3 regions of the Kitasatospora sp. NPDC004272 genome follow, and region 2 is predicted to be linked to each of the others. Evidence: riboswitches for the same ligand, from Rfam matches in the RefSeq annotation. Region 2 holds a riboswitch; each other region holds the start of a gene.

Region 1 (6,676 bases), on a different contig from region 2:
CGACAACCTCACCCTCACCTTCAGCCCCGTCCTGGCCGACGTGTTCGTGTTCGTGCTGGACACCGCCGAGGGCGAGAAGATGCCCCGCAAGCGCGGCCCCGGCATCACCGAGTCCGACCTGCTCGTCATCAACAAGATCGACATCGCCCGGTACGTCCGCACCGACCTCGGCGTGATGGAGGCCGACGCCCACCGGGTCCGCGAGGGCAAGCCCGTCGTCCTCACCAACTGCCTGACCGGCGCGGGACTGGAGGAGATCGCCGACTTCCTGGCCACCTTCCGCAAGGCCGCCGGGTGACCCCCGCCCGGCCGTCGGCACGACCGACCCACCCCGCGCGACCGGCTCCGCTCGTCCGACCGGCCCGGCTCGACCCCGGGCACTACGAACCGGCCCGCGTCCCGCCCGAGGTCCGCTGCCTCGCCGGGACGCCCGACACCCTCGCGGTCGGACGCCCCGGCAAGGTCGGCCTGCTGGAACTGGCCTTCGAGCGGGTCGGCGGCCGCACCGAACTCACCGGCCACTACCAGAAGTCACCGCTGCAGATCACCCGCCCGCTGTACTTCGACCCGGCCCGGCCGGACCTCGCCGTCACCTTCCTGATGTCCACCGGCGGCGGCGTCCTGCAGGCCGACCGGCTCCGCACCGACCTGCACTGCGGCGCCGACACCGCCGTGCACCTCACCACCCAGGCGGCCACCAAGGTGCACCGGATGGAACACGACTACGCGACGCAACTGGTCCACCTGACGGCCGGCCCGCGCGCCTACGTCGAGTACCTCCCCGAACCGGTCATCCCGTTCGCCGGCTCCCGCCTCTACCAGCGCACCGTCCTCACCGTCGACCCGTCCGCCACCGTGCTGGCCGGCGAGACCGTGCTGGCCGGCCGGCTCGCCCGCGGCGAACGGCACGCCTACCGGGTGTTCGCCGCCGACCTGGAAGCACGCCGCCCGGACGGCGAACTCCTCGCCCTGGACACCGTCCGGCTGGTCCCCGCCGCCACCCCCGGCGGCGGCGTCACCGGCCCGGCCGTCCTGGCCGGGCACGACGTGATGTCCACCCTGTACGTCCTCAGCCCGCTCGCCCCGGCCGCCCGGATCGCCGACGTCCTGCACACCGCGCTCGCCCCGCTCGGCGACCGCGGCCCGCTGTACGGCGTCTCCACCCTGCCGGGGGAGTGCGGCGCCTGGCTGCGCCTGCTCGGCCCCGACACCCGCTCCTGCGCGGCCGCCCTCCGCACGGCCTGGGACGCCGTCCGCCGCGAACTGATCGGGGCCCCCGCACCCGAACTGCGCAAGACCTAGACCCGCGACCCGGTCGGCCCGCCGCCGGGGATCGGGCCCGCACCGACGCGAATCGGCCGATCCAGCGGCGTTCGGACAGCTCAACGAGCGTCCTGGCATATGCTGCCGGGTGGTCAGGGACGACCACCACCCACCCTCGCAGGAGTGCCCGATGAGCGATCACGAGACCGGCCGCAGCACCACCCCGATCCCGGTCGGCGTCATCGGGCTCGGCGACATCGCGCAGAAGGCGTACCTGCCGGTCCTCACCGCCCAACCCGGCCTCGACCTGCGCCTGATGACCCGCGACCGGGCCAAGCTCGACCGGATCGGCGACGCCCACCGCCTCCCATTCCGCACCACCGACCTGGGCGAACTCATCGACTCCGGCATCCGCGCCGCGTTCGTCCACGCCGCCACCGACCAGCACGTCCCGATCGTCGAGGAACTGCTCACCCGCGGCGTCGACGTCTACGTGGACAAGCCGCTCGCCTACGACCTCGACGGCGCCCGCCGCCTGGTCGCCCTCGCCGAACACACCGGCCGCTCCCTGCTGGTCGGCTTCAACCGCCGCCACGCCCCCGGCTACCTGCTCGCCGCCGAACGCCCGCGCGACCTGATCGTCCTGCAGAAGCACCGCGAGGGCCTGCCGGAACGCGCCCGCACCCTGGTCTACGACGACTTCATCCACGTCGTCGACAGCCTGCGCTTCCTCGTCCCCGGCGAGATCGAACACGTCGACGTCCGCTCCCGCACCCGCGACGGCCTGGTCGAACACCTGGTCCTCACCCTCGCCGGCCGCGGCTTCACCGCCCTCGGCATCATGAACCGGGTCTCCGGCTCCACCGAGGAGATCCTCGAAGTCTCCGGCGCCGACTCCAAGCGCGAGGTCCACAACCTCGCCGAAATCATCGACCACCGCGGCCAGCCCACCGTCCGCCGCCGCGGCGACTGGGTCCCGGTCGCCCGCCAGCGCGGCATCGAACAGGTCGTCCTGCACTTCCTCGACGCCCTCCGCGCCGGCAAGACCCTCGACGCCACCGACGCCCTGCGCACCCACGAACTCTGCGAACTCATCGTCGAGCGGATCGAATCCGCCGCCTCCTGACCCCGGTTCCCCGCCGTCCGGTCCGGCCCTCGGCTACGATGCCCGCAGGGCCGTGACTGGCGCACGGGTGGAGCACCACCGGGGAGCGGCCGCACCGCCGTTGCCGCGCGCCTGGGCGAACTCACCCCGAGACCCAGGGAGTTGCGCCCATGACCGACCAGAACCCCGTCCTCGCCCGGCTGATGGACGGTACCGCCCCCGCCCGCCGCCTCATCGAGGCCACCGCCGCCGGGGCCGCCGACCTCCGCCTGCGCACCGGTGTCACCCCCTGCCTCGCCACCGTCCTGGTCGGCGAGGACCCGGCCTCCGTCACCTACGTCCGGATGAAGCGCAACCGCTGCGAGAAGGCCGGCATCCGCTCCCGCCACGTCCCACTCCCGGTCGCCACCACCACCGCCCAACTCGTCGACGTCCTGGGTGAGTTGTCCGCCGACCCGACCGTCCACGGCATCCTGCTCCAGCATCCGGCCGGCCCGCGGGTCGACGAACGCGCCGCCTTCGAAGCCATCGCCCCCGCCAAGGACGTCGACGGCGTCACGACGCACTCCTTCGCCGCCATGTCCTTCGGCCTTCCCGGTTTCACCTCCTGCACCCCCGGCGGCATCGTGCGCCTGCTCGACGAGTACCGGGTCGGGCTGACCGGCAAGCACGCCGTCGTGATCGGCCGCAGCGCGATCCTCGGCAAGCCCGCGGGCATGCTGCTGCTCGCCCGCGACGCCACCGTCACCTACTGCCACTCGCGGACGGTCGACCTCCCGTCGATCGTCCGCGAAGCCGACGTCCTGATCGCCGCCGTCGGCAGGCCCGAACTCATCCGCGGCGAACACCTCAAGCCCGGCGCGGTCGTCATCGACGCGGGCTACAACCCCGGCAACGTCGGCGACGTCCACTTCGCCTCGGCCCGCGAGCGCGCCGGCCTGATCACCCCGGTGCCGGGCGGCGTCGGCCCGATGACGATCGCGGTGCTACTGGCCCAGACGGTGGAGGCGGCGACGCGTCAACTCGGCCCGCAGCGGCAGTGATCGGACGGCCGCGCACCGGTCGTCGGCCGGTGCGCGGCCGCCCGGGATCACTGGCCCATCACGTAGCGGACGGTCGGGCCGGTGGTCCAGCCGCCGTCCACCGCCAGCTCGGCGCCGGTGACGTAGGAGGCCGCGTCGGACAGCAGGAAGACGGTGGCCGCGGCGATCTCGGGCGCCTCGCCGACCCGGCCCATCGGGGTGTTGGGGTAGTTGCCCTCGCCGCGCTGGATTCCGGTGGACGCGGTCATCGGCGTGTAGGTCATGCCCGGGTGGACGGAGTTCACCCGGATCCGGTCCACGCCCAGCTCCACCGCGCCGATCTTGGTCAGGCCGCGCACGCCCCACTTGGAGGCGCCGTAGCCGGCGGTCAGCGCCAGGCCCATCAGGCCGGCCGCCGAGGAGATGTTCACCACCGAGCCGCCGCCCGCCGCCCGCAGCGCCGGGACGACCGTCTTCATGCCGATGAACACGCCGGTCAGGTTGATGTCGAGCACCTTGCGGAAGTGCTCCACCGACTCGTCGACCAGGAAGCTCCCGGTGGAGATGCCCGCGTTGTTCACCAGCCCGTGCACCGCGCCGAACTCGGCCTGCGCGTACTCGACCGCGTCCGCCCAGTCCTGCTCCGAGCTGACGTCGTGGTGGCGATAGCGGGCCCGCTCGCCCAGTTCGGCGGCGGTGGCCTCGCCGTCCGCGTCCAGGACGTCGGTGATCAGCACGTTCGCCCCCGCCGCGACCGCCTGCCGGGCGGTCTCCGCGCCCAGGCCCCGGGCCCCGCCGGTGATGATGACGGTCTTGCCGGACAACTCGCTCATGACTTGCTCCTCGGTGCTCGGCGCCTCGTGGGCGCCCGGTTTCCTTGCCGCGCCGCCGCCGCTGCTTCAGCCACTGCCTCCACAGCGCCGCACCGCGCTCCGCGTCCGCCTCCTGCGTCCGCGCCCTACCGCTGGGTCCTGCGTCCTCCTTCCGCCACCGCCACCGCCACCGCCACCGCCACCGCCGCCGGGCCGGGGTCTCCCGCTCCGGGCGGGGCGCTCAGGGCACCGGCGCGGTCAGCAGGCCGGTGCAGACGGAGACCAGGTCGGCGAGGTACGCGCCGTCCCCGCTCAGGGTGGGCTCGCCTTCGGCGAGCTGCCGGGCGCGTTCGGCCAGCGCGGCCCCGATCAGGGTCAGCGCCAGGTCGATCCGCTCCAGCCGGACGGCCTCGGGGGCCAGCGGGACCAGCGGTGCCTCCAGTTCGAGGATCAGCCGCCAGTACAAGGTGCCCGCGAGCCCGGCGTGCGGACGCCGCTCCCGGATGCCGCTGCGGTGGCTGACCTGGGTGGAGATCCGCAGGCAGTCCCGGCCGCGCTCGGTGCGCAGCTCGGTGGCCTCCGCGTCGACCAGCGCCCCCAGCAGCTCGCCCAGCGGCCGCCCCTCGGGCTGCGGCATCCGCGCGGCCAGCGCCCGTTCGGTGCGCTGCTGGCGCTCGGCCATCACCGCGTCCAGCAGGCCCTCGCGCGAACCGAAGTGGTACTGCACCGCGGACGGGTTCGCCTGCCCGGCCTGCCGCACCACCTCGCGCAGCTGCGCGCCGTGCACCCCCTGCGCCGCGAACAGGCGCTCGGCGGACCGGATCAGCAGCGCCCGGGTGGAGCCGTCGCCGGAGCCGCCACCCACAAGGGTGCTCCGTGCACCCGTCGACTTCCTCGTCATGTCTCCACATTAATGCTCACCATTATTAATGTCGAGCATTAGTCCGGTTGGCGGCCCCCGCCACCCGTCCGTGGGCCGCCTGGGAACTCGCTGGGAACCCCGGCGCGCGGCAAGAGGAATCTCCAAGCCGCTGTTGCTAGCTTCGTGACGCATGATCGACTCGTCCCACCTGGCAGCCCGGTCACGCTCCCTGGCGCTCCACCTGCTGTCCCGGCTCAAGCTCCGACACCTCGCCTGGCCGCTCTTCGCGCTGGCCTTCTGGCGCTACCTCGCGGTCTACGGCCTGCCCTACGCCAACGACGTGGTCTTCCTGTGGCTGATCGCCGCCCTGGTCACGGCGTCCGTGCACAGCGGCGGCCGCAAGGGCTGGCTGTACGTCCTGCGCGACTGGGTCCCCGTGATGGCCGTGGTCTGGGCGTACTCCCTGCTCCGCGGCTACGGGGCGCACACGCCGTGGCGCCCGCACTACGCCCCGCAGATCGCCTTCGACGAGGTGCTCGGCTTCGGCGAGACCTGGACCGTCCGCCTGCAGGACCTGCTCTACCACCCCGGCCACCCGCAGTGGTACGACTACGCCGCCGTCACCGTCTACATGTCGCACTTCTTCGCGGTGTTCGTGATCCTCGCCGTGCTGTGGAAGCGCAACCACGCCCGGTTCCGGCACTTCCTCGGCTGCTACCTGGCGATGACCGCGATCGGCTTCGCCACCTACGTGCTCTACCCCGCCGACCCGCCGTGGCTGGCCGGCCTGGAGGGCCACATGCCGGTCGTCGACCGGGTGGTCAACACCGTGCTCAACGACAGCGGCCTGCCCCGGGCGGGCACCATCTTCGAGAACGGCAGCAAGTTCGCCAACGACGTCGCCGCGATGCCCTCGCTGCACGCCGCCTACCCGATGGTGATCGCGCTGTTCTTCTGGCCGCTGGCCGGCCGCAAGCTGCGGGTCCTGCTCGCCGCGTACCCGCTGGCGATGGCCTTCACGCTGGTCTACGGCGCCGAGCACTTCATCATCGACATCCTGGTCGGCTGGGCCTTCGCCTGGGCGATGGTCGCCCTGGTCAACCGTTTCGTCGCCCGCCGCGCCGCGGCCCGGGAGGCGAAGGAGGCGGCCGCCGCCCCCGCCGCCGAACCGACCGTCCCGGTCGGCTGACGAGGGACGTCCCCCCACTCCGTGGGCCCCGGCCCCGGCCCGGCAAGGTGGTGCCGGACCGGGGCCTTCCGCATGTCCGGACGGGGTCGCGGCGCGCCCCGGACGGTTCGCTCCGGAGCGCCTGAACACCACCTGCGCACCAGCTGGACGGCACCTGGAGGACACCTGGACGGCACTGCCGCGCCACCTCCGGCCCACCTCCCGCCCGGCCCTCCGGAGCCCCGGTCGCCGGCCTTCCCGCCGCCCCTCCGGGAGCCCGCCCGACCCCCTCGGAGGCCCGGCCGGCCGATGCTGGGCGGCAGCCGGGAGGTCCCTGGGCATTCCCTGTGAATCGAACGACCCCGCGTCCGCGCTGGTGGGCCGCCCGAGTGAACCTGACGGCACGTCAGGACGCGCGGTTCCGGCTCGGCCGGACGGGTGCGG
Region 2 (6,676 bases):
CCGCGTTGAGGAACAGCAGGTCCAGCGAGCCGAAGTGCTCGCGGACCGACTCGATCAGGGCGTCGGTGTCCGCCGTGACGCGGGCGTCGGCGCGGACGACGAGCACCTCCGGCGGCAGTTCGCGCCGGGCCCGCGCGATCGACTCGGGGTTCCGGCCGGTGACCGCGACGCGGTACCCGCGCTCGTGCAGCAGTTCGGCGGTGGCTCGGCCGATGCCGCTGGTGCCGCCGGTGATGAGGGCAGTGGGCATGGGGACTCCTCTGAGGTGGGGTGGAAGGGGGGTGAGGGCGGGCGGCCCGTGGTGTCCGGTGCGGGCGGTGCGGAGCAAGTGCGTTCGGGTGCCGGGTGCCGGGTGTTGGGTGTTGGGCGTCGGCTAGCGCGGGTCGGTCGGGCCGCGGTCGGCCGGACCGCTCGGCAGCGTCACGGCCGTCTCCTCGATCCGGACGAAGCGGCCGTCGGGGTCGCGCCGCGCGAACACGTACACCTCCTGGACGGTCCGGCCGCCGTCGCGGTCGACCAGCTCGACGACGTGGCGCTCCGCGTAGCCGCTGCCGTCGGCGAACTCGTCCAGAACGGTGACCTCGGCGCGCTCGACGGCCTCGCGGAGCCGGACGACGCGGGCGAGGAACCCGGCGCGGTCGACCCAACTCCCGTCCACGCGCTGGCGGAAGGCGGGGGCGAAGTGCCGGTCGACCGCCTCGTGCGCCGGTAGCCGCCGGTTGTTGAACAGGTCGTCGACGGCGTCCTTGAGCGTGCTCATCGAGGTCCTCCCGTCGTCGCGCGGGACGCGCTTCTCGTCGTGGTGCTCACGGGCCGGGCGTCCCTCACGCGGCGGTGAGCACGATCTTGCCCCGGAGGTGCCCGCGGGCCGCCCGCTCGTGCGCCTCGCGGGCCTCCGCGAGCGGGAACGTGCTGTCGACGGCGACGCGGAGCGCGCCCGTGTCGAGCAGGCGGCCGAGTTCTTCGAGCTGCCGGCCGTTCGAGCGCACCTGGGTGCCCGAGGTGGTGACGCCCAGTCGGGCGACCTCCGCCGGGTCGTACGCGGCGAAGAAGACGTAGTACAGCGCGCCGCCGGGCTTGAGCGTCCGCAGGAAGCGACCGCTCCCGGGGCCGCCGACGGTGTCGAGCACCAGGTCGACGTCACGGACGGCCTCCTCGGGCGCGGTCCTGGTGTAGTCGACGAACTCGTCGGCGCCGAGCTCGCGCAGGAACCGCTCGTGCGGGCCCGAGGCGACCGCGACGACCCGGGCGCCCTTCCACTTCGCGAGCTGCAGCCCCAGGTGCCCCACGCCGCCGGCCGCGCCGTTGACCAGCACCGTCATCCCGGGGCCCAGCGGCCGGGGTCGGTGCTGCTCCTCCTGGAGGGGGTTCGGGTGGTCGTGCCCGAGCTCCACCAGGTGCTGCCACGCGGTGAGCCCCGACATGGCCGCCCCCGCGGCGTGCACGTGGTCGACGCCGGCCGGCTTGTGCGCGAGGTCGGCGGCGGGCGCCGTCACGTACTCGGCGTACGCGCGGCCGTCGAAGCTCGGGAAGCGGAGCATGCCGAAGACCTCGTCGCCGACCGAGAAGCCCGCCACGTCGGCCCCGACCGCCGCGACCACGCCGGACACGTCCGACCCCGGGACGGCGGGGAGGCGCACGGGCGGCCTCAGCTCGGGCGGGATGCCGGGCATCCCGTCGCGCAGGTACCAGTCCGGGGGGTTGAGGCCGACGGCGTGGACCCGGACCAGCACCTCGCCCGGCTGCGGCCGGGGGACCGGCACCTCGTCGCAGCGCAGCACCTCGGGGCCGCCGAACTCGTGCAGCCGGATCGCCTTCATCGTCTTCGCCGACATGGTGATTCTCCCTCTTCCCGCAGGCGGGATAGGCTAGGCGTAGCACCGCTACGCATATCCGTAGCAGTGGTACGAATATAAGTAGCACTGCTACGCATGTCAAAGGAGGACCCTTGCGAGCCGACGCCAGGAAGAACCGCGACCACCTGCTCGCCGTCGCGCGCGTCGCCGTCGCCGAACAGGGCGCCGACGCGTCCCTGCGCGACATCGCCCGGCGGGCCGACGTCGCCCTCCCCACGCTCTACCGGCACTTCCCGACCCGGGAGGCGCTGCTCGACGCCCTGCTCCGGGAGGGCTTCGACGCACTGGCCGACCGGGCGGCCGCACTCGAAGCCTCTGACCCGCCCGAGGACGCCCTCGTCGCGTGGCTGCGCGACTGCGTCGCGCTCGCCCGCGAGTACCGGGGCGTCACCGAGCTGATGGCGGCCGCCATCGCGGACCCCGACTCCGCGCTGCACACCTCCTGCGTCACCATGCGCGCGGCGGGCACCCGGCTCCTCACCCGCGCCCAGGACGGCGGCGCGGCCCGGGCCGACCTCGACGGCGCGGAACTGTTCGCCCTCGTCGCGGCCCTCGCGTGGCTCGGCGACCACGGCTCGTTCGTACCGTTCGCCGACCACCTCTTCACCGTGATCACCGACGCGGTCCTGACCGGAGGGGCGGACCGCGGCGCCGAGGAGGAACGCCACTGACGCCAGGTCGGGCGCGGACGGGGACGGGAGCGCGGACGGGAGTGCGGACGGGGGCGTTGGCGCGGGTGCGGGTGCGGGTGCGGTGTTGGCGCGGGCGCGGGCGTGAGCGCCCCCGGCCCGCCCCGGCCGGAGGCTGCTAGCATCGGCGCCGTCGCGACTGGCGAGAGGTGGAGCACCACCGGGGAGCGGCACCGCACTGCACGGGACCGGCACCGTCCGCCTGGGTGTCCTCCGAAGCCGACACGCGACTTCACGGAGGGGGCCACCGCCATGGACCTTCGGTACGGGATCAACCCGCAGAACACCCGCGCCCGGATCGAGCCGCTGCCCGGCGCCGAGCTGCCGCTGCGCCTGCTCAACGGACAGCCCTCGTACGTCAACCTGCTGGACGCGCTGAACGCCTGGCAGCTGGTCAGCGAGGCCGCCGCCATGTTCGGCCGCCCCGCCGCCGCCTCCTTCAAGCACGTCTCCCCGGCCGGCGCCGCCCTCGCCGGACCGGTCGACCCGGCCACCGCCGAACCGTACGCCCTCGACCCGGCCGCCGTCGGCCCGCTCACCTCCGCCTACCTGCGGGCCCGCGACGCCGACCCGAAGTCCTCCTACGGCGACCTGGTCGCCGTCTCGCACGAGGTCGACGCCGAACTCGCCGACCTGCTCGCCCGGGTGGTCTCCGACGGCATCGTCGCCCCCGGCTACGCGCCCGGCGCCCTCGACGTGCTGACCCGGAAGAAGGGCGGCCGCTACCTCGTCCTGGAAGCCGACCCCCGGTACGTCCCGTCCGCCGTCGAGACCCGCGAGGTGCACGGCCTGCGCCTGGTCCAGGACACCGACACCACCCCGCTCACCGCCGCCCTGCTCGCCGACGTCCGCACCGGCACCCTCACCCCCGCCGCCGCCGACGACCTGCTGCTCGGCCTCGCCGTGCTGCGCCGCACCCAGTCCAACTCGGTCTGCTACCTGCGCGACGGCGCCGCCCTCGGCATCGGCGCCGGCCAGCAGTCCCGGGTCGACTGCACCCGGCTGGCCGGCGCCAAGACCGACACCTGGTGGCTGCGCCGCCACCCCGCCGTCCGGGCCCTCGACTTCCGCCCCGAGATCCGCCGCCAGGACCGGATCAACTGGCGGATCCGCTACCTGGAGGGCGACCTCACCCCCGACGAGCGCACCCGCTTCGCCGCCGCCCTGAGCGGCGGCGGCGACGTCCCCGACGAGCTCGGACCCGACGAACGCGCCCGCTGGGCGGCCGAGTTGGACGGCGTCGCGTTCGTCTCCGACGGCTGCCTGCCGTTCCGCGACAACGTCGACCACGCCCGCCGCCACGGCGTCCGCGCGATCGCCGAACCCGGCGGCTCGCTGCGCTCCGCCGAGGTCGAGACCGCCTGCGCCGAACACGGCATCACCCTGGTCCACACCGGCCTGCGGCTGTTCCACCACTGACGGCCGGGTGCCGGAGCCCCGTCACCGGAGTCCCGTCACCGGCCTTCCGTCACCGGCCTTCCGCGATCGGCGTCCCGCTGTGGGCGCCGGGGCATCCGGTCCGTCCAGGCGCGCTGTTCGGGGGTGTCCGGGACGGCCAGGCCGCGGGCCCGGGCGATCCGGTCCCAGGTGTCGTCCGGGTCCGCGCCGGAGCGGACCAGGACGGCGGCCGCCAGTAGTGAGGAGCGGCCGATCCCGGCCCGGCAGTGCACCACCAGGTGGTCGCCCGCGGCCAGACGCCGGGTCAACTCGTCCACCGCCGGCAGGACTTCGGACAGGACGGGCACGGTGCGGTCCGGGATCGGCACGGCGGTGAAGCGCAGTCCGGCGGCCCGGGCGAGGGAGGCCTCCGCGGCCAGCCCGAGCTCGGCGGACTCCGCCGGGGTGAGCGCGCTGACCAGCCCGCTCACCCCGAGGGCGGCCAGCGCCGCCAGTTCCTCCGCCAACCAGTCGCCGCCGCGCGGCCGGGCCATGGTGCTGAGCCGACCCGGTCCGGGACGGTCGATCGTGAACAGGGCGGGACGCATGACGGGAGCCGACCTCCGGACGGGGCGGGGGTGTTCGGCCGCGCGGGAGGGGGCGGCCGGTGCGCGGTGCGCGGTGCGCTACGTGGTGCGGTGCGTACCGGCCCGGCGGTCGGCAGGACAGCGGACCGGGGCGTCGGCAGCGGGGAACGGCCGACCGGACGGGCGCGCGCGGACGAACGGGCGCGGCGCGGCGGCGGGCGGTGCACCGAGGCTAGCACCACCCGCCGGGCCCGAGGAGTCGGCGAGCCCTCCCGGCCGGTCCGTCCGGGCCGGTTCGTTCAGGGGTGCGGCGTGCCGAGGAAGCGCAGCACGGCCAGGACGCGGCGGTGGCCGGTGTCGGCGACCGGGAGGTCGAGTTTGGCCAGCCCGCTCAGCCCCGTCCCGGTGGCGGGGCCGGCCCCCACCGCCCCGTCCTGGTGGAAAACGTCGCGGCCCAGGACCACACCGGCACCAGGGCCAGGTGCGGCAGGACGCCGACGGCCAGGAAGCCGGCGTCGCGCCGCACCCGCCGGGCTCGGAGGACCGGGCGCCTCAGCCCGGGTCGAATCATCACGGCTCGACGGTAGGCCACCGCCGCAGGAGCACACCATGAAGCCCGCACCCGACTTCATGGTGAACCCAGCACCACCCCGCCCGAGGAGCCAGGCCTCCCCACCCTCCCCGCCGAACCGCGCCCGCCGGGGTGTCACGGCCCGTCAGCGCGGGAAGCACCGGGGCATGCGGACGGAACCGACCTCCTGGGCCAGGGCGCTGGCGGAGCACGAACTCGCCGGGCCGCTGCCCCGTCGCTGGGCGCACACCCGGGGCGTGGCCGAGCAGGCCGGACGGCTCGGAGGAATCCTGGGGCCCCGGACCGGCCTCCTCGTCCGCGCCGCTCTGCTGCACGACGTCGGCTACGCGCCGAGGCTGGCGGCCACGGGGTTCCACCCGCTCGACGGCGCGCGGTTCCTCCGTGACGCCCATGGAGCGGACGATCAGCTCACGCGGCTGGTGGCGAACCACTCGTTCGCGCTGCTCGAAGCGGAGGAGCGCGGTCTCCGGCGGGTGCTGGAGGCCGAGTTCCCGTTGCCGGCGGACCAGCGCCTGGTCGACGCACTGGTGTGGTGCGACATGACGACGACGCCCGACGGCCTCCCGACCACGGCCGGCGCGCGCGTGGCGGAGATCCTCGGCCGCTACGGGGCGGAGAGCGTGGTGGGACGGTTCATCAGCCGGGCGTCGCCGGAGATCCTCGCGGCCGTGGCGCGGGTGGAGGCGGCGCTGGCGGTTCACCCCAGGTAGGGGTAGGTGCCCGCGAGGTAGTCGCCGATCTGCTGGCGCATGCTGGGGTGGATGTCGTACTGGTCGAGGTCGGCGGGCCGGACGAAGCGGACGCCGTCGGCCTCGTCGTTGATCGTGGGTTCGCCGCCGACGGGGCGACCGATGTAGGTGTTCTCGTACTGCTGGCGGATCTCACCGTCGGTGTAGGCGACGATGTGGTGCGGGTTGGTGTAGACGCCGAGGAAGCCGGTGATCTCGGCGACGATGCCGGTCTCCTCCAGGCACTCGCGGACCGCGCACTGGGCGGCGGTCTCCCCGATGTCCTGGGCTCCGCCGGGCAGCGCCCACTGGCCCGTGTCGCGGCGGCGCTGCAGCAGAACGGCGCCGGAGTCGTCGACGACGAGCAGGTTGCTGGCCGGGATGAGGGTGTTGGCCTTGGGCGCGCTCGGGTCGTTGTAGTACTCAGTCCTGCCCATGTGTGGCGATCCCCTCCTAGTCGGGCATCCAGGGCCGCGCCCGGGCCCAGACTGCTTCGAAGCTCTGGACGTAGTTGTCGAACCAGCCGGTGGTGTCCACCCGCTTGAGGTGGAGCAGGGGGTTGGCGCTGGCCGGCCGGCCGTAGATGTGGGGGTTGACCAGCAGGTCGTCGTCGTAGCGGAAGAGGGAGTTGTACAGCGTGGTGTCGTGCAGCCGTACCTCGCACCCCTCCTTCGTGAGCAGGGAGCGGTAGTAGGTGAGGGAGGCCCGGATCTTGGCGGCGAGGGCGTCGCCGATGCCTTCCTCCCGTCCCCGGACGGCGGCGGTCTGCCCTCCGGGATCGCCGAAGCACAGCCGAACCCGGACGCCGTCGGCAGCCCGTTCGGCGAGCATCTCGGCGACGTGCGGA
Region 3 (6,676 bases), on a different contig from region 2:
CGCTGGAAGGAGCAGATCACCGAGATCTGCTTCGAGGCGCAGCGGGTGCTGACCTCCCACCGGGACGTGTCGCTGGTCTCGCTGGGCAGCATCCCGCTGGGCGAGAGCCAGTTGGGGATCACCGAGTTCCTGCTCGACCTGCTGCTCCGGGTCGGCCTGCCGCCCCAGGTCGCCGCCTGGGCGCTGGACGGGCTCGGCCAGCTGATCGACACCGACGCGTACGAGGCGTCGGTGTACGCGGAGCGGATCGCCCGCGGGACGGACATCGGCGAGTACTTCGGCCAGCTGCACGGCTTCCTGCTGGCGCTCCCGGCCGACCGCTTCCCGAATCTGCAGCGGATGGCGGACACCATGGTGACCGGCGAGGGCGACGAGCGCTACGCCTTCAAGATCGAGGTGTTCCTGCGCGGCCTGGAGTCCTACCTGCCCGCCGCCTGACGGGCCGTCAGCGAGCCCGCCGCACCCGCTTTGACCAGTGCTTTGCCGCGATTTGACCGCACCCTGGAACGGGCCTCCCGGAGTGCGGCGGCAAGGGTTGACGGCGACCCCACACAGGTCTATACCAGTGGCAGTCACGTCAACCTCGGCTAGGCACCCGACCGTTGACCCGGCCGCGCACCCCCACCTGCCGCGCGTCCGGGCCGCCGTCCTCGCCGCCTCCTGGAGAGGTCCTCGATGGAACGCGCACTTCCCCCACGCACCCCCGCCACCGCCCCGGCCCGGACCCGCCGCACCAGGCGCTCCGCCGCAGTCGCCCTGTCCGTGTTCGGCCTGCTGGCCGGCGCCGTCTCGGCGGTCGCCGCCTCCGGCCCGGCCAACGCCGCGACCACGGCCGGGCTCGGCTCCAACTGGTACGCCTCCGCGCCGTACCTGATGCCGGAGGACAACAGCCCGCCGGACGCCGCCGCCGTGATGGACGCCACCGGCCAGAAGGCGTTCCAGCTGGCCTTCATCCTGGCCCAGGGCAACACCTGCAGCCCGTCCTGGGGCGGCACCTCCTCGATCGACACCGACACCACGATGCCGGCCGTGATCCAGACCATCCGCAACAAGGGCGGCGACGTCTCGGTGTCGGTGGGCGGCTACGGCGGCACCAAGCTCGGCCAGACCTGCGGCACCCCGGAGGCGACCGCCGCGGCGTACCAGAAGGTCGTCACCAAGTACAACCTCAAGGCGATCGACTTCGACCTGGAGGAGCCGGAGTACGAGAACACCGCCGCCATCCACAACGAGATCGGCGCGGCCCGGATCCTGCAGCAGAACAACCCGGGCATCTACATCTCCATCACCACCGCGGGCACCAACGCCGGCACCGGCTGGTTCGGCACCCAGATGCTGCTGGAGGCGAAGTCCCAGGGCTTCACCCCGAACAACTACTCGATCATGCCGTTCGACGGCGGCTTCAGCGGGGCCTCGGCGCAGACCGACGCGCTGGTGAAGTTCAACCAGCTCCTGCAGAGCACCTTCGGCTGGAACGAGGCCACCGCGTACGCCCACGAGGGCGTGTCGATGATGAACGGCCGCACCGACGCCGCCGAGTACTTCAGGCAGGCGGACTTCCAGACCGTGCTGGACTTCGCCACCGCGCACAAGCTGGCCCGGTACACCTACTGGTCCGTCAACCGCGACCGGCAGTGCCCCGGCACGGTCGACCCCGGCCTGTCCGGCGCCTGCTCCAGCGTGGCCCAGAACGACTGGGACTTCACCAAGTACACCGTGAAGTTCGCCGGCGCGACCCCGCCCACCACCTCCCCGTCGCCGAGCAGCAGCACCTCGCCGAGCACCGGGACCAGCTCCTCCCCGAGCACCGGCACCGGCACCTGCAGCCCGGCCTGGTCCGCCTCCACCACCTACGTGGCGAACGACAAGGCCAGCTACGGCGGCCACAACTACCACGCCAAGTGGTGGACCCTGAACGAGAACCCGTCCGCCAGCGGCCAGTGGGGGGTGTGGGCCGACGACGGCCCGTGCTCCTGAGCCACCCGCGCGAACGGGCGGGCCGCCCGGTCCACGAGCCTCGCGCTCGGGACCGGGCGGCCCGTCCGCTCTCCCCCCGGCGGGGTGTCAGACCTCGGTGCGGTTGCGGAACTCCTCCGTGACGGCGCGGGTGGAGGGCAGGTCGCCGAGCGGTTCGCCGACCACCCGGGAGGCCAGCTCGGACGCCAGCTTGATGACGTCCTCGCGCAGTTCGGCCTCGGCCAGCACCTTGTCCGCGGCCAGCTGCACCTGCGCCTCGGCCACCAGCCGCTCGCGCTGCTGCAGCGCCTCCGCCCGCAGGGCGGCGACCAGGGCCGCGCCCTCCTCGGCGGCGGTCTGCCGGATGGCGGCGGCCTCGTGCCGGGCGGCGGCGAGTTCGGCCTGGAACTCCTGGCGGATGCGTTCCGCCTCGGCCCGGGCCGCCTCCGCGCGGGCGATCCCGCCGTCGGTCTTGTCGTGGCGTTCGGCGAGGGTGCGTTCGATGCGGGGCAGCAGCACCTTGCCGAGCGCCCAGAAGAGGGCGAAGAAGACGATCAGTCCGAGGATCAGCTCGGGCACGTTCGGTTCGAGAGGTCCCATACTCAGTATGCTATCCGCTCATCTGACGATCCGTTCGATCGGGGTCCGCTTCAGCTCCCCTGCCCGGCAGGGGACTTCGCCCGCCGGAGCCTCCCCGTTCAGCCGCCGGTCACCCCGTCGGTGTGCTCGCGCAGCAGGTCGGCGTGGCCGTTGTGGCGGGCGTACTCGGTGATGACGTGCAGGTACGTCATCCGCAGGGACATCTCCTCCCCGTACGCGGCCAGTTGCTCGTCCAGCCCGGCCCCGGCCACCGCCAGGTCGGCGAGCCGCTGCTCCTCCAGCAGCGCCAGGTACTCCTGCTCGGCCCGCTCCGGCTCCAGCAGGTCGAAGTCGGCGTCCTTGTGGCCCTCCACCGCGTGCAGCGGCGGGACGTCCTGGGCGGCGTAGCGGATCCGGAACCACGTCCGCTCCACCTTGGCCAGGTGGCGCATCAGCCCGAGCAGCGAGAGCGAACTCGCGGGCAGCGGGCGCAGCGCGAGCTGTTCGCCGGTCAGGCCGGCGCACTTGTGCAGGAAGGTGGCGCGGTGCCAGGCGAGGTAGTCCGGCAGCAGCTCGGTCTCGGGCGCGGTGAGCGAGCCGCCGGTACGGGTGGTGGCGGGGACGGTCCATGTCATGTGCCCGATCATGCCGACGCCCGCCCCCGGCGCACCAGGGGATTTCTCCCACGCACCCTCCGCCCTCCTCCGCGGACCCCCTCCCGGGCCCCCTCCCGGACCCCCTCCCGGTGCCGGCCCGCCGGTTGGTAGCATCGCGGTGAGCCGTGACTGGCGCGCTGGGATGGAAGTCACCATCGGGAAGCGGCTCCGTGCGGTGCCCCCGGGCACCGCGTGCTGTCGCCGTGCGCCTGGGCCGTCCGAATCGTCGTTCCGTACTACGAGGAGACCGCCCGTGGTCGAGTCCGTGTCCGCCCACACCTTCGGCAGCCCCGCCGCCGACACCGCCTTCCGCAGCGCCCTGGACGTGGTGCGCGCCGTCGAGCCCCGGATCGCCGCGGCGATCTCCGGGGAGCTGACCGACCAGCGCGCCTCGCTGAAGCTGATCGCCAGCGAGAACTACGCCTCGCCCGCCGTGCTGCTGGCGATGGGCAACTGGCTGAGTGACAAGTACGCGGAGGGCACGCCGGGCCGCCGCTTCTACGCGGGCTGCCGCAACGTGGACACCGTGGAGGAGCTGGCGGCCGAGCACGCCCGCGAGCTGTTCGGCGCGGAGCACGCGTACGTGCAGCCGCACTCCGGGATCGACGCCAACCTGGTGGCGTTCTGGGCGGTGCTCTCGCAGCGGGTGGAGAGCCCGGCGCTGCGGCGCGCCGGCGTGCGCAACGTCAACGACCTGAGCGAGCAGGACTGGGCCGAGCTGCGCCGCGAGCTGGGCAACCAGCGGATGCTGGGCATGTCGCTGGACGCGGGCGGCCACCTCACCCACGGCTTCCGGCCGAACATCTCGGGCAAGATGTTCGACCAGCGCAGCTACGGGACGGACCCGGCCACCGGCCTGGTCGACTACGACGAGGTGCGGCGGATCGCCCTGGAGTTCAAGCCGCTGATCCTGGTCGCCGGGTACTCGGCGTACCCGCGGCTGGTGAACTTCCGCCGGATGCGGGAGATCGCGGACGAGGTCGGCGCGACCCTGATGGTCGACATGGCGCACTTCGCGGGCCTGGTCGCGGGCAAGGTGCTGACCGGGGACTTCGACCCGGTGGCGCACGCCCAGATCGTCACCACCACCACGCACAAGTCGCTGCGCGGCCCGCGCGGCGGCATGGTGCTGTGCACCTCGGAACTGGCCGAGCACGTCGACCGGGGCTGCCCGCTGGTGCTCGGCGGCCCGCTGTCGCACGTGATGGCGGCGAAGGCGGTGGCGTTCGCCGAGGCCCGCCGCCCCGAGTTCCAGGTGTACGCCCGGCAGGTGGTCGACAACGCCCGGGCGCTCGCCGAGGGCCTGCTGGCGCGCGGCGCCACGCTGGTGACCGGCGGTACCGACAACCACCTGGTGCTGGCGGACGTCTCCTCGTACGGCCTGACCGGCCGTCAGGCGGAGGCGGCGCTGCTGGACTCCGGCATCGTCACCAACCGCAACGCCGTGCCGCAGGACCCGAACGGCGCCTGGTACACCTCCGGCATCCGGCTCGGCACGCCCGCGCTGACCACCCGCGGGCTGGGCGCGGCGGAGCTGGACGAGGTCGCCGAGCTGATCCACACCGTGCTGACGGCGACCACCCCGGTCGGCTCCTCCAAGGCGCAGTACGCGCTGGACGGGGCCGTCCGCGACTCCGTCGCCAAGCGCGCGGTCGACCTGCTCGCCGACCACCCGCTCTACCCGGGCATCGCGCTCGGCTGATCCTCCCTCCCCGGCGTCCCCGTCCGGACGCCCCGGGCCCGGCCCGCCGCCACCCCCGCGGGCCGGGCCTCCGCCTGCCCCGGCTGCCCCGCCTGGCGCCGGTGCGCCCAAGGCCGGGAACGGCGAACCCACCGCCCTGCGCGCCGCGTTCCACCCCCCGCCGGGGGCCGCCGCCGGCCGGTGACCAACCAGCGGACACCCGCGACCACCGGACGGCCCGCGCCGATAGGCTCGCCCCCGCCGCGGCCGGGCGCGCGACGCCCCGGCCGCCGTTCCGCACACCTTCCGCAGGAGAACGCGCATGCTCAAGGTCAACGAATACTTCGACGGCACGGTCAAGTCGGTCGCCTTCACCTCGGCCGACGGCCCGGCCACCGTGGGCGTGATGGCCCCCGGCGAGTACGAGTTCGGCACCGCCGCGCCGGAGGTCATGCACGTGGTCAGCGGCGCGCTGACCGTCAAGCTCCCGGGCGCCGAGGAGTGGCAGACCTTCTCCGCCGGCGAGCGGTTCTCCGTTCCGGGTGACAGCAAGTTCCAGCTCCAGGTCTCGATCGACACGGCGTACCTCTGCGAGTACCGCTGACCCCGTAGCCCCACTGGCCGAAGGCGCCGGCGGGGCGGGCCTCCCTCCTCTCCCGTCCCCTGCTCCTCCGCTACTTCGCACCGCTGCCCGCTGTTCCGCTGTTCCGCTGTTCCGCGGACCACTGGATCCACGGGCGGGGTCATGCGCCCGTCACCGCCTCCGGCACGGGCCCCCGGGGTCCGGGGACCGCGTCGCCCCCGCCCGGCGGGCTCGCGGGCAGCCGGCGGACGGCGGGGAGGGCGAGCAGGGCGAGCGCGGCCGGGACGGCGAGGGCGGTCATCCCGAACAGGGCGGGCCGCACGCCGAGGCCGTCGGAGAGCGGACCGGCCAGCACCAGGCCGAGCGGCATCAGGGCCACGGAGATCAGGTGGTCGTAGGAGCTGACCCGGGAGAGCACCCGCTCCGGTATGTGCACCTGGAGCAGGGTCTCCCAGAGCACGAAGAACAGGGAGACTCCGACTCCGGTGACCGCCTCCAGCGCGGCGATCACCCAGACCGGCGCGCCGGACCCGATGACCAGCGCCTGGCAGGAGGCCACCGCCATCGCCACCGCGGCGACGGCCATCGGGCGGGCGGGTTTCAGGCGGTAGGCGCAGACGTCTCCCAGGATCGCGCCGAGGCCGAAGGCGATGACCACCACGGCCCACGCGCCGGCACCGCCCCATTCGCGCTCCGCCAGCACCGGCCCGAGCACGAACACCGAGGGCAGCACCACCACGTGGTAGACCGCTATCGCCAGCATCCCCGACCACACCCACGTCCGGCTGCGCACCTGCTGCCAGCCGACCCGCAGTTCGGCCAGGAAACCGGGCCGCTCGGCCCGCTCGGCCCGCTCCGGGTCGGCGGCACCCGCCCCGTCCGCCTCGTCGGGTGCCGCCCCGCCGGCCGGCCCCAGCCGGGCCAGCACGGCGGCGCTGGCGGCGAAACTCGCGGCGTCCACCGCCAGCGCACCGCCGGGCCCGACCGCCGCGATCAGCACCCCGGCCAGCGCGGGTCCGACCACCAGCGACGTCGATTGCACGAACCCGCGCAGCGCGTTCGCCTCGCGCAGCCGGTCGGCGGGGACGAGCAGGGGCAGCAGCCCGGTGGAGGCCGGGAGGAAGAAGGCGTCCGCGACGCCGAACAGCGCCATCAGCAGCGCCAGCGTCCCGACCCGGGCGGTGCCGGTGAGCAGCAGCACGGCGGCGGCCGCCTGGACGG

Evidence for each region. A riboswitch is a leader RNA that binds a small molecule or an ion and turns the genes downstream of it on or off. The one in region 2 is predicted to bind ZMP and ZTP.
Region 1: it holds a riboswitch for ZMP and ZTP, as region 2 does, so the genes downstream of both, ACWEO5_RS32850 (bifunctional 5,10-methylenetetrahydrofolate dehydrogenase/5,10-methenyltetrahydrofolate cyclohydrolase) here and ACWEO5_RS05210 (phosphoribosylaminoimidazolecarboxamide formyltransferase) in region 2, are expected to answer to the same signal.
Region 3: it holds a riboswitch for ZMP and ZTP, as region 2 does, so the genes downstream of both, ACWEO5_RS31650 (glycine hydroxymethyltransferase) here and ACWEO5_RS05210 (phosphoribosylaminoimidazolecarboxamide formyltransferase) in region 2, are expected to answer to the same signal.

What each region holds. Positions count from the first base shown of each region.
Region 1 is NZ_JBSGET010000154.1:436-7,111, reverse strand. It holds gene ureG (urease accessory protein UreG) at 1-298, shown strand, start outside; gene ACWEO5_RS32860 (urease accessory protein UreD) at 295-1,302, shown strand; gene ACWEO5_RS32855 (Gfo/Idh/MocA family protein) at 1,490-2,389, shown strand; ZMP/ZTP riboswitch at 2,432-2,513, shown strand; gene ACWEO5_RS32850 (bifunctional 5,10-methylenetetrahydrofolate dehydrogenase/5,10-methenyltetrahydrofolate cyclohydrolase) at 2,539-3,411, shown strand; gene ACWEO5_RS32845 (glucose 1-dehydrogenase) at 3,459-4,223, opposite strand; gene ACWEO5_RS32840 (TetR/AcrR family transcriptional regulator) at 4,444-5,103, opposite strand; gene ACWEO5_RS32835 (phosphatase PAP2 family protein) at 5,255-6,253, shown strand.
Region 2 is NZ_JBSGET010000009.1:68,567-75,242, forward strand. It holds gene ACWEO5_RS05190 (SDR family oxidoreductase) at 1-250, opposite strand, end outside; gene ACWEO5_RS05195 (nuclear transport factor 2 family protein) at 374-760, opposite strand; gene ACWEO5_RS05200 (NADP-dependent oxidoreductase) at 825-1,835, opposite strand; gene ACWEO5_RS05205 (TetR/AcrR family transcriptional regulator) at 1,949-2,527, shown strand; ZMP/ZTP riboswitch at 2,671-2,760, shown strand; gene ACWEO5_RS05210 (phosphoribosylaminoimidazolecarboxamide formyltransferase) at 2,798-3,964, shown strand; gene ACWEO5_RS05215 (protein-tyrosine phosphatase family protein) at 4,000-4,530, opposite strand; partial or broken gene ACWEO5_RS05220 (DNA-binding response regulator) at 4,809-4,892, opposite strand; gene ACWEO5_RS05225 (HD domain-containing protein) at 5,248-5,811, shown strand; gene ACWEO5_RS05230 (NUDIX hydrolase) at 5,799-6,266, opposite strand; gene ACWEO5_RS05235 (XRE family transcriptional regulator) at 6,283-6,676, opposite strand, start outside.
Region 3 is NZ_JBSGET010000142.1:14,441-21,116, reverse strand. It holds gene ACWEO5_RS31670 (TetR family transcriptional regulator) at 1-438, shown strand, start outside; gene ACWEO5_RS31665 (carbohydrate-binding protein) at 676-1,977, shown strand; gene atpF (F0F1 ATP synthase subunit B) at 2,065-2,556, opposite strand; gene ACWEO5_RS31655 (DinB family protein) at 2,655-3,170, opposite strand; ZMP/ZTP riboswitch at 3,307-3,413, shown strand; gene ACWEO5_RS31650 (glycine hydroxymethyltransferase) at 3,445-4,893, shown strand; gene ppnP (pyrimidine/purine nucleoside phosphorylase) at 5,195-5,476, shown strand; gene ACWEO5_RS31640 (MFS transporter) at 5,616-6,676, opposite strand, start outside.